DNA from 3 places in the Providencia sp. PROV_01 genome. Region 2 is predicted to be linked to each of the others. Evidence: predicted binding sites of a transcription regulator. Region 2 holds the regulator's gene; each other region holds the start of a gene.
What was found. The regulator LexA, encoded in region 2, represses DNA repair genes until DNA is damaged. The targets are predictions, from matches to a motif close to TNCTGTATGTACATACAGNA.
Positions count from the first base shown of each region.

Region 1: the regulator LexA is predicted to act here: its motif matches at 1,862-1,881, upstream of umuD (translesion error-prone DNA polymerase V autoproteolytic subunit).
Region 3: the regulator LexA is predicted to act here: its motif matches at 1,354-1,373, upstream of ACU696_RS10850 (DinI-like family protein).

Region 1 is NZ_JBRFKD010000002.1:2,393,963-2,397,247, reverse strand. Features, by position in the region: gene ACU696_RS11730 (hypothetical protein) at 1-555, opposite strand, end outside; gene ACU696_RS11725 (DUF4113 domain-containing protein) at 926-1,405, opposite strand; gene umuD (translesion error-prone DNA polymerase V autoproteolytic subunit) at 1,417-1,848, opposite strand; gene ACU696_RS11715 (hypothetical protein) at 2,029-2,286, shown strand; gene ACU696_RS11710 (helix-turn-helix domain-containing protein) at 2,276-2,488, shown strand; gene ACU696_RS11705 (hypothetical protein) at 2,760-3,179, opposite strand; gene ACU696_RS11700 (helix-turn-helix transcriptional regulator) at 3,182-3,285, opposite strand, start outside.
Region 2 is NZ_JBRFKD010000002.1:794,083-797,367, reverse strand. Features, by position in the region: gene ACU696_RS04380 (TonB-dependent receptor plug domain-containing protein) at 1-603, shown strand, start outside; gene zur (zinc uptake transcriptional repressor Zur) at 1,045-1,560, shown strand; gene lexA (transcriptional repressor LexA) at 1,719-2,336, opposite strand; gene ACU696_RS04365 (diacylglycerol kinase) at 2,473-2,847, opposite strand; gene plsB (glycerol-3-phosphate 1-O-acyltransferase PlsB) at 2,974-3,285, shown strand, end outside.
Region 3 is NZ_JBRFKD010000002.1:2,241,210-2,244,494, reverse strand. Features, by position in the region: gene ACU696_RS10860 (GNAT family N-acetyltransferase) at 198-617, shown strand; gene ACU696_RS10855 (GNAT family N-acetyltransferase) at 636-1,169, opposite strand; gene ACU696_RS10850 (DinI-like family protein) at 1,390-1,650, shown strand; gene ACU696_RS10845 (hypothetical protein) at 1,841-2,083, opposite strand; gene ACU696_RS10840 (response regulator) at 2,256-2,930, shown strand; gene ACU696_RS10835 (sensor histidine kinase) at 2,920-3,285, shown strand, end outside.

The DNA.
Region 1 (3,285 bases), 1.6 Mb from region 2:
ACTTGAGTAATTCAATTTTTTCTTGTAATGCCTCGTTAATTCAAAATAAAGCAGAAGATTCATTTGACATGCAGCCATAAAGGAGCGCAAATATCTTTTTCGGATTTTCACCTCATCATTTTGTACTTTGATTACTTCTACTTCATCACCGGAATCATCGAAACTAAAGTATGATCCACTTTTAGAATCATGATAAAGATTATGAAAAAGGCGAAATTCCTCGAGGATTTCTATGTAGTTATCTTTTCTGCCATGAAAGTCACGAATAAGAACAGGTCTCAAGAATCCTTCATCTGGATTCTTATAGTAAGTGGTAAGACTTTTTCCATTTTCATATGACGTACAAAACCCAGGACCACCACTGCCAATCATTAGATCCCATACATGTGTCTCCATCGCTTTCTTTGTTTTTTCTTTGCTAACTAGAGCGCAATACATTCCTCCGTCGTGATCTGAATTGTTGATTTTTTCAGTCTTATAGACTGTGATCCATATTTCTTCTCCATGCTGATTAGTTATAAATTCTATAAAATCTTCAAAAGGATTTTGAGTCATAATTAAAGCCCCCTTTATCAATCTTTTTAATAGGTCTATTTTAAATCTTGATGCATTGCCACATATAAAAAACCCCATTGAATTTAAGCGACTTAGGAGCCTTGTTCAATTAATTTTCCTATTAAAATAAGCTATTAAGATTAGAATATACACTCAAGCCGCTGATTATTTCATCATCCCACGATGATTGATACATAGGCAAAATTCAACTTCAGCTTTTGGCACAAAGCAGCCAATTATATTCAATTTAGCTCTGTGCCCCAGTTGTGTCAGGTCAAAAAGTAAAGTCCATATTGTTTGTACTTCACAGCTCCTCTCCCTACCCTTTTTTACTTATTCAGCAATACAGTTAAAACGTCCAGCCCATTTCTTAGCTTTTAACCACTCGTAATTCATCAAAATTTGTCGTGTAAGCAGGCGACAACATTTCTCTTTTCATTTTGTATCCACTATCACCGCCCTTACTTGCAAACCACACTTTACCCTGCCCGCTCTTATTAATGGCGTCTAATGTTTTCATTAACTCATCGCTATTACGAAATGGCTTTTGTGTTGAAAACATATCAAGCTGGGTAACAGCTGAATCGGTAAAATCAGATAGTATGATGCCTGCTTTATAATACCGGTAACCGTCACACCAAATAATATTTAACCCTCGCATTGCTGCATTGATAATATCTCTGGTGTCGCTGCTGGGGTATTCGAGTTTTATATTAATGCTATTCGCGTAATCTTCGCCTGATGCATGCCGGCTAGTTTGAATAAACAACCCAATAATTTTGCAGCGTTGCTTTTCTTCTCTTAATTTTTCTGCTGCTCGTTCTGCATAATCACAAACAGCCTTACGCATTGTTTCTATATCTAAAACTTTCTGGCCAAATGAACTGAACAAAGAATTTGTTGTTTTATTTTTCGGACTTCTTCTAATTCAATACATGGCTCACCATTGAGTTCTCTCAATGTCCTTTCTAATGTAACCCCAAACGTTTTGAGGTGTAGTTTCTTAACCGTAAATTCGCCCTCGAAGCTAGCTATAACGATATCCCCCTCTTTTGCTGTGACCGCGCTGTCAACAATAACAACATCACCATCATTGATATTTGCATCAATCATTGAATTGCCTTCGACCCTGAGCATGTATGTGCTTTCAGGGTGCTTAATGAGGGCGCTATTTAAATTTATGCGGTCTTCAACATAGTCCGCAGCGGGTGATGGAAAACCTGCTGGCACTCGGTCAAGAAAGAGAGGGAAGCTTGCTAGTAAATCATCTGTTTCAATTAATCTTAGTTTCATACGACACCAATAATACTGTATAAATACACAGTATTATTTGATCATTTTATGCGTATGTAAAGCCCTATTTTTACATGCCTCTACATCATACTAGCAAGCAAGATTTATATTTTTCCGACTGTTCTTGATATAATCCACCCTGTGGCTCACATATCATACGACCTCATAATCGGAGGTTACATGAACAACAATCAATTACTTTTACTTGCACTAAACTGTATCAACGAAAATAGAGAGCCATCTCACACGGAGCTGTCAAAGATTTACGTTTTTTATAGAACTGAGATAGATTACAAAGGTATTTCAATTGACGAGTTTATGCTTGGTCAAAACTGGGAACTCGTGGACGAGAAAAGGATTCATAAAGTGATGAACTTTATTGAAGAGTATCTTCATCTGTCATCAAAAAAGGCTAAAGATAGAAAACATGTCGAATAAAACTATTGGTGAATTTATTAAGGAATTGCGCTTATCAAAAAATATATCAACTTCAGAAATAGCAAAGAATCTCACGATTTCCGAAGCTAAATATATAAAGTGTGAAAATGGTGAGTCATCTATCTACGTAGATGATTTGAAGAACATTGCTAGTATGTTATCAGTTAATGAATCAACCTTGATAGAAAAATACATTGATTAGGCCTCATTTTGGCCTTCCTGCTCTACCCTTTTCGCTTATTCTTCCGTTAAGACCTCTATCTAAATATCGATGTAAACTGGAGTAATCAAGATAATATGTCTATTGATAGTCTTGGGAAAAATGAAAAGAAAATATATATTGAGGAAACACTAAAATAGGTATTTAATTATGGAGATTGGATGTCTGAAATTCAAGAAGCTGTGGGTGTAATATCTTTATAGCAGTGTTGCGCAAGCCAAAAACAAAGGCTTGCACAAATATAAACGCCCTATCAAGTAGAATATGGTATATTTAATCCTTTAATATCAGTTCTATCTAAAATCATCGAAGCATCCATCTTAAATTGATGATTTACAAAATTTAAAAAATACCATCTATTTTCATCTATAAAATCAGGGGTAATGGAATCTATATCTATAGAATTGTCTACAGAAAATAAAAAGTTATATTTTATTTTTATTTTAAACGAATACTGCTCTTTGTCTTCATCATTTATGCCCATGACCTGAGGTGCGGCTGTAATTTCAATGACATTGATATCTCCCTTATTTGGAGTTTCAACAACGCCAACCGAGACCTGAAATTTGGCCACCCCCCCCTGAAAAGTACCTTTTTTTTCAGAGTCAAGATGCTGAAAATCACACTCTTGTGTTAGTATATTTACGGACATTAGCTTTATCTTTTCTAACATAACTAGCACCCCTGCTGTAAATCTGTATACAGCATAATGGTATCTGTAGAACTATTATCAGAAATAAGAATTTTTATGCTCCTCTTTCCTCTAATAACTGGTGCTG
Region 2 (3,285 bases):
GACACATTCGTCATTAACCCACATATCGATACTGAGCGTGCTCTTACCTATGATTTGACTTACAAGGGACATATCTCACCCACTTGGTCATATACTTCAAGTCTCTATTATAACCATGTAACTGATGCCATTATGGCGCATCGTGTCGGTACTAATCAGGATGGAGGTTATATACTCGAAAATCGTAACAGCGGCAAAGTTGACTACTTTGGCATTGATTTAGGGACTAACGGGCAAATTACCGATTGGTTGGAAGCGGGTTTAAGTTACGGCTACATTCATGCTGATCCAAAACACTACAGCGTTAAACATGTTGCTGAATTACCTATCCACAAAGCCTTCGCTTGGGTGAAATTTACCCCTTATGAGCCATTCAGCATCACTGTAACCGAAGAAGCAAGAAGCTGGGCCTTTAATTATGTCGATGCAGATAGCAAAGTGCGTGGATATGCCAAAACTGACCTACGTTTAGATTATGACTTTGGACAAGGAATATCTGTTAATACATCAGTTAATAACTTATTCGATAAATCATATGAATATACTAATGGGTATATCGAAGAGGGTCGTAATTATTGGTTAGGTATTGAATATAAATACTAATCTAAATATATTAGGCAATGACTTTAATCATTGCCTAATATTATATAAATAAAATAAGATTAATCTGTGCTCCTGCAAAAATAATAAACATAAACCCCATAAAGTAAGCTTTAGAGGGTGAGAAAAGAAGGTTGTAAATTAAAGGCAAGATAAGTCTTAATTAAAATTACATCAAATTAAAACTAAATCTTTCAATTAATTGTTCATCATGAGTTATGAATTTATAATAAATTTGTTTAATATATGTTTCATTTTATCTGTTTATTTTTAAATAAAATTAAATATCATTTTTTATATTTTATTTATTAGTCAAAAAAACTCAGCAAAGCTAAAATTTTTTGATAGCACCGCATTCATCTCTTGATTCTCAATAGTTCAAGAAACTGTGATAAACTTGTGTGCAGTAAACATTTGCATTTTTCAACGGGTGGGGTCAGTAAAATGGAAAAGATGAGTGAAAAAAAAGTTCTTGCGATGGCAGAACATATTTGCCAATCAAGAGGCGTCAGGTTGACACCACAGAGAGAAACGGTATTGAGCCTAATAGCACAACAGCATGGTGCGATCAGTGCTTATGATTTACTCGACTTACTACGTGAAATTGAACCTCAGGCTAAGCCACCTACCGTTTATCGTGGCCTTGAGTTCTTAATGGAGCAAGGTTTTATCCATAAAATCGAATCAACCAACAGCTATGTTGTTTGTCACCATTTTGATAACCCAAGCCATATCTCTGTTATGTTAATTTGCGACCAGTGCGGAAGCGTAACGGAAAGTGATTGCACAACGATAGAAGCCGCAATTATTAATTTGGCAGATGAACACCAATTCCGCTTAAGGCATACCGTAGTGGAAAACCATGGTTTATGTAAAAATTGCGACGAAGTGAATAGCTGCCAAGATCATGAACATTGTCATCATAACCACGAACAACCTGTAACCCCTAAGAAAAAGTAAATAGCCGGACTGCTAGATCGTTTGATGAAATGCAAAGAGAAAATAGAGAAGAGAAAAATATAAGAAAGGAAACAAAACAGGCAGACTTCAGAATAAAACCATGAAATCTGCCTGCAATCGTCTTCACCGTCTGTAACACAGCTGGTTGCTAACGAAAATTAATACCAATCACTGTTACGAATAACCCCAACCGCTAAACCTTCAATAGTGAAATTTTGCTGACGCAAGTCAACAACAATAGGTTCGAATTCTGGGTTTTCTGCTATTAACTCAACACGGTTACCCTGTTGCTTAAAACGTTTAACAGTGACTTCATCTTCGATACGTGCAACCACTACTTGCCCGTTATGTACATTTTGTGTTTTATGCACAGCTAATAAATCGCCATCCATAATACCAATATCTTTCATGGACATCCCATTCACACGCAATAAGAAATCTGCATGTGGTTTAAACAGCTCAGGGTCAACTTGATAGTGGCTCTCAATATGTTCCTGTGCTAATAATGGTTCGCCAGCGGCTACACGTCCAATCAGAGGTAACCCCTGATCTTCGGTTTCTTCTTCAAGAAGCAGACGAATACCTCGAGATGCACCTGAGACGATTTCAATAACCCCTTTACGCGCTAAGGCCTTTAAATGCTCTTCTGCCGCATTAGGCGAACGAAAACCAAGGCTTGCTGCTATCTCAGCGCGTGTAGGAGGCATACCCGTCTGCGAAATGTGGTCACGCACTAGATCGTAAACCTGCTGTTGTCGAGCCGTCAGTGCTTTCATTCCGTTCCCCTGTTTGTTTATACAGTCAAGCTGTGAGTATATACAGGTAAATGAAGATTTGGAACAGTTAAATCGCTCAATTTAAGCATTTGTTATCGATTTATTTTCTTTTTACCTGATTAAGTAACCAAACACCTTAACCAGGGAAATAGCGCTGCCATAATACGAGTACCCAAATAAACAACGCTAAACCGATACTCACAAATACCGCGGCAGAACCAATATCTTTAGCTCTCCCTGAAAGTTCATGATATTCACTTCCGATACGGTCAACTACGGCTTCTATCGCGCTATTCAGTAATTCGACTATTGCCACCAGAACAACAGAACTCACTAACAAAATCCTATCTATATAGCTGATATCTAAATAAAATGCGATAAAAATCGCGATAATTGCAGCAACAGATTCTTGCCTAAATGCGGCTTCATTAACCCAAGCTGCCTTCAAACCTTTAAGGGAATACCCCGCAGCTTTAATCACTCGCGTGAAGCCCTTAACTTGACTCGCCATATTTATTCCTTAAAAAATACAAACAATAATCGATTTTTACGGTCAAAGTGAATTGTCAGTAACAGATCTAACCATGTATTTCTGGTATGATTGCGCAGCATTGTTAACAAGAGGCTATAATCATTTATGTCACTATGGCGTAAAATATATTACAACACGTTGAATTTACCACTTAAATTATTGGTAAAAAGTAAACTAATTCCTTCGGATCCCATCACTGAGTTGCAGCTTGATGTCAACAGGCCAACCCTATACGTATTACCTTATCATTCGAAGTCTGACCTCCTCACGCTACGGCACCAATGCTTAGCTATTGGTCTGCCAGACCCGCTGGTCGACAATGATATCAATGGAACGAAGCTTCCGGCCTACGTTTTTATCGATGATGGCCCACGTGTTTTTCGCTATTATTCACCGAATCCACGTAAGGATTCAGTA
Region 3 (3,285 bases), 1.4 Mb from region 2:
GGTGTAAAACCCCGACATGGTTATACTAGCTTTAACCAACTGCTTATACAGTCCAAAATACTCTCAATTCAATTGATAGATAGGTATACATGCCTATTTAAGCGCTACTTATTCATATTAATCTTTTACCTAAACCAATCCTATGCTGTAATATTTTCAAATTAAGACATTTAGCATTGATAAACAACTGATTGATAATGAAAACTAACTTTAGAGCCACAACACTAATTGATATAAATGCTATATTTTCCATAGATACCATTGCGACGACAGAACGCTATGAAGACATTACCCAATGGCTCGAACAAGAAATATGTTATGTACTGGAAGCCAACAACGAAATATTGGCGTATGGTGTTCTACATTATTATTTCTATTCCCATGCTTTTATAGAGTTATTAATGGTAAATAAAAACCATCGTCGGCAAGGCCTTGGACTCACCTTAATTAATAAACTAAAAATGCAGAGTAAAACCCCAAAAATTTTTACATCTACAAACCAATCGAATACAGCCACTCAACAACTCTTAATAAAAGCTGGCTTTATTCCTAGTGGATACATTGAAAATTTAGATGATAATGATCCCGAACTTATCTATTGCTATATATCTGATTAAAACCATCTAAATGGTGAACTATAATAGCGCTTTATTCATCACAACCGTTTGCAAGGTGTGATTAAATTGCTGATACACCTCTTGAGCTATCACTTCTGGATAGCTTAATACCCTAAGCTCATGCGGCTTATTTTCTGGGTAATAACTTGGATGTGCGTGAGCGTATTCAGTTTGTTGAAAACCGCAATGTTGATAAAAAGACCAACGTTTTTGGCTAACTTCATCAATAATGGGGTCTATTTCTAGAATCACTTTACCAACATCATGACAAAACAGTTTTAATACCTTTTGCCCATAACCTTGCCCTCTTAATATGGGGGAAATAGCAAGATGCTCAATGTAATAATAATCTTCGATTTTCCAACAACCAATGAAACCAATAAAAGTGTCATTCTCTTTGAAATTGAGCAAATAATAATCGCTATGATTTAATATTGCCTCTCTTCCTTGGTAGCTTCTTTGTTCATATAATGGAAAAGCTGTGTCATACAACTGGTTAATCATTGCTATCGCTTCGCTATCTTCACTTGAAACTCTTAAAGCATGTAACATTTAATCAAAACTCACCTTATAAAAAATATTTTCTAGCATACCTATTTTAAATTTTCTGACAATTATTTATCGTGCACTCATAATATTAACCTGTTGTTTTATCTTGCTATTATTTTTTCACTCCATTCGCTGATAAAAATATTTGTAGCTCTATATTGACTTTTTTACCTAATAGTTCTAAAAATACTGTATATTAATACAGTCTTTGCTAGAGGCTATCATGTTACGTATCGAAGTATTATTTGATAAGAACGCTCCACAAAAACCGAGTTCAATTGTTTTGCAAGCACTTGAAACTGAGATTTTACGCAAACTTCAAAACCAATATCCAGATATGATAACGCGGGTTGGGTTTAGCTCACAACAACGCGTTAACATCTCTGGAACTAAAATAACGGAAGATAAAATTCGTATTGAAGAGATACTGGAAGAAATATGGATGGATGATGGTTGGATCCCAGAAGAAACAACGGTGGATTAACCTAATACTTAAAGGAATGTTTACCCATTGTGTAACATTCCTTTTTCTTTTACTAAAAGTCGTAATTAAACCCAGCCTCATCAACAAAAACACTTCTACTTGCAGGAGAATAAAAGCAAGACAATACGTTGATTATTAAAGAAACTACTTATTTAATAATTTCTCATATCTAAATTTTACTCGTTGTTAATTAATAGATTTTATGCCTAAGAAAAGCTTTAATTTCTTTCACTGGATTTAATTTTTTATTTCCTTCACGAGTTATTCTAACTTGTGAAATACAGCTATCAACATTCACGCAAGTAGAAACTTCATTTAGCGTTAGAGTTGATAAGCTTACTGAGGGTGAATTATTGAAATCTTTCCCCATAAAGATTAAAGCAAATACGATTGCTACTATAAATAATGGCACCTCATAAAATACTTGTTTCATTATCAATGCTCTTATTGTTTGAGTGATGAAATGATAATAAACAATCTATTTCTTTGTACCTTAAAAATGAGTTAAACCAACCTTAAGATATGCTTAAATCTGATTCAAACTTGAACTATGCATATTGTCTGACACTCACTGCCTGCTTATACTTGTTCATAGAGGTGATAATATGAATATCCTATTAGTCGAAGATGATCTTCAGTTGGGAAAGGCACTATGTCGAGGGCTGGAATTGGCAGGCTTTAGTCCTTGTTGGGTAAGGCTACTTGCAGACGCAAAATTACAACTTGCATCCCGTAATTTTGACTTAATGCTCTTAGATTTAGGCTTGCCTGATGGCGATGGCCATGAAGAGCTCATTACTTGGCGTAATATGGGGGAAACTATCCCAATAATTATTCTTACAGCAAGAAACCAAATGGATAACCTAGTCTCTAGTTTAGACTCAGGTGCAGATGATTTTTTAACGAAGCCATTCGCTATGCCTGAGCTTATTTCTCGAGTAAAAGCAGTTAGCCGCCGTATGGCTGGTTTTTCATCTGAAATATGGCAACTAGGTAACCTGCAATTAAATCCTCTTAATCACCAAGTGACCCTTAATGAACAATTGCTATTGCTCTCCGGGAAAGAATATTTATTACTCTATGAATTAATAAGAAATGCGGATAATGTTGTCAGAAAAACAGATTTAGAGCAGCGTCTATTCGGGTTAGACGATGTGGAAAGTAACTCTTTAGAGGTTCATATTCATAATTTACGCCGAAAAATAGGTAAAGAGCGTATAATTACTATCCGTGGTATTGGTTATTTATTAAAAAAAGAAGCACCACTAAGTGAAAGTTAAATCATTTTTTATTTATACATTCGGACTACAAATTAGTTCAGTTATTTTTCTTTGGCTGTTATTAGTTGGTTGGCTACAATTTTTTTATTGGCCTTCAATTCATGATGAATTAAATGAACAACAGAACGTCATCACTCAAGGGTTTGCTAAAACACTTGATGTGGTTGCTGATAAGCCAGAATATTTCAATAAAATTGCTGATAATCTACAAGAACTTTATTCTACGGCGATGGAAAGTGGCGACGATATTAGTTATCGACCGTTTATGATTGTTAGAGATAAAGAAGGAAATGTCTATTATCGAAACAGTGACAAGCTACACGTTCCATCGCTGAAATCCGTTTCTGAGCTCGCT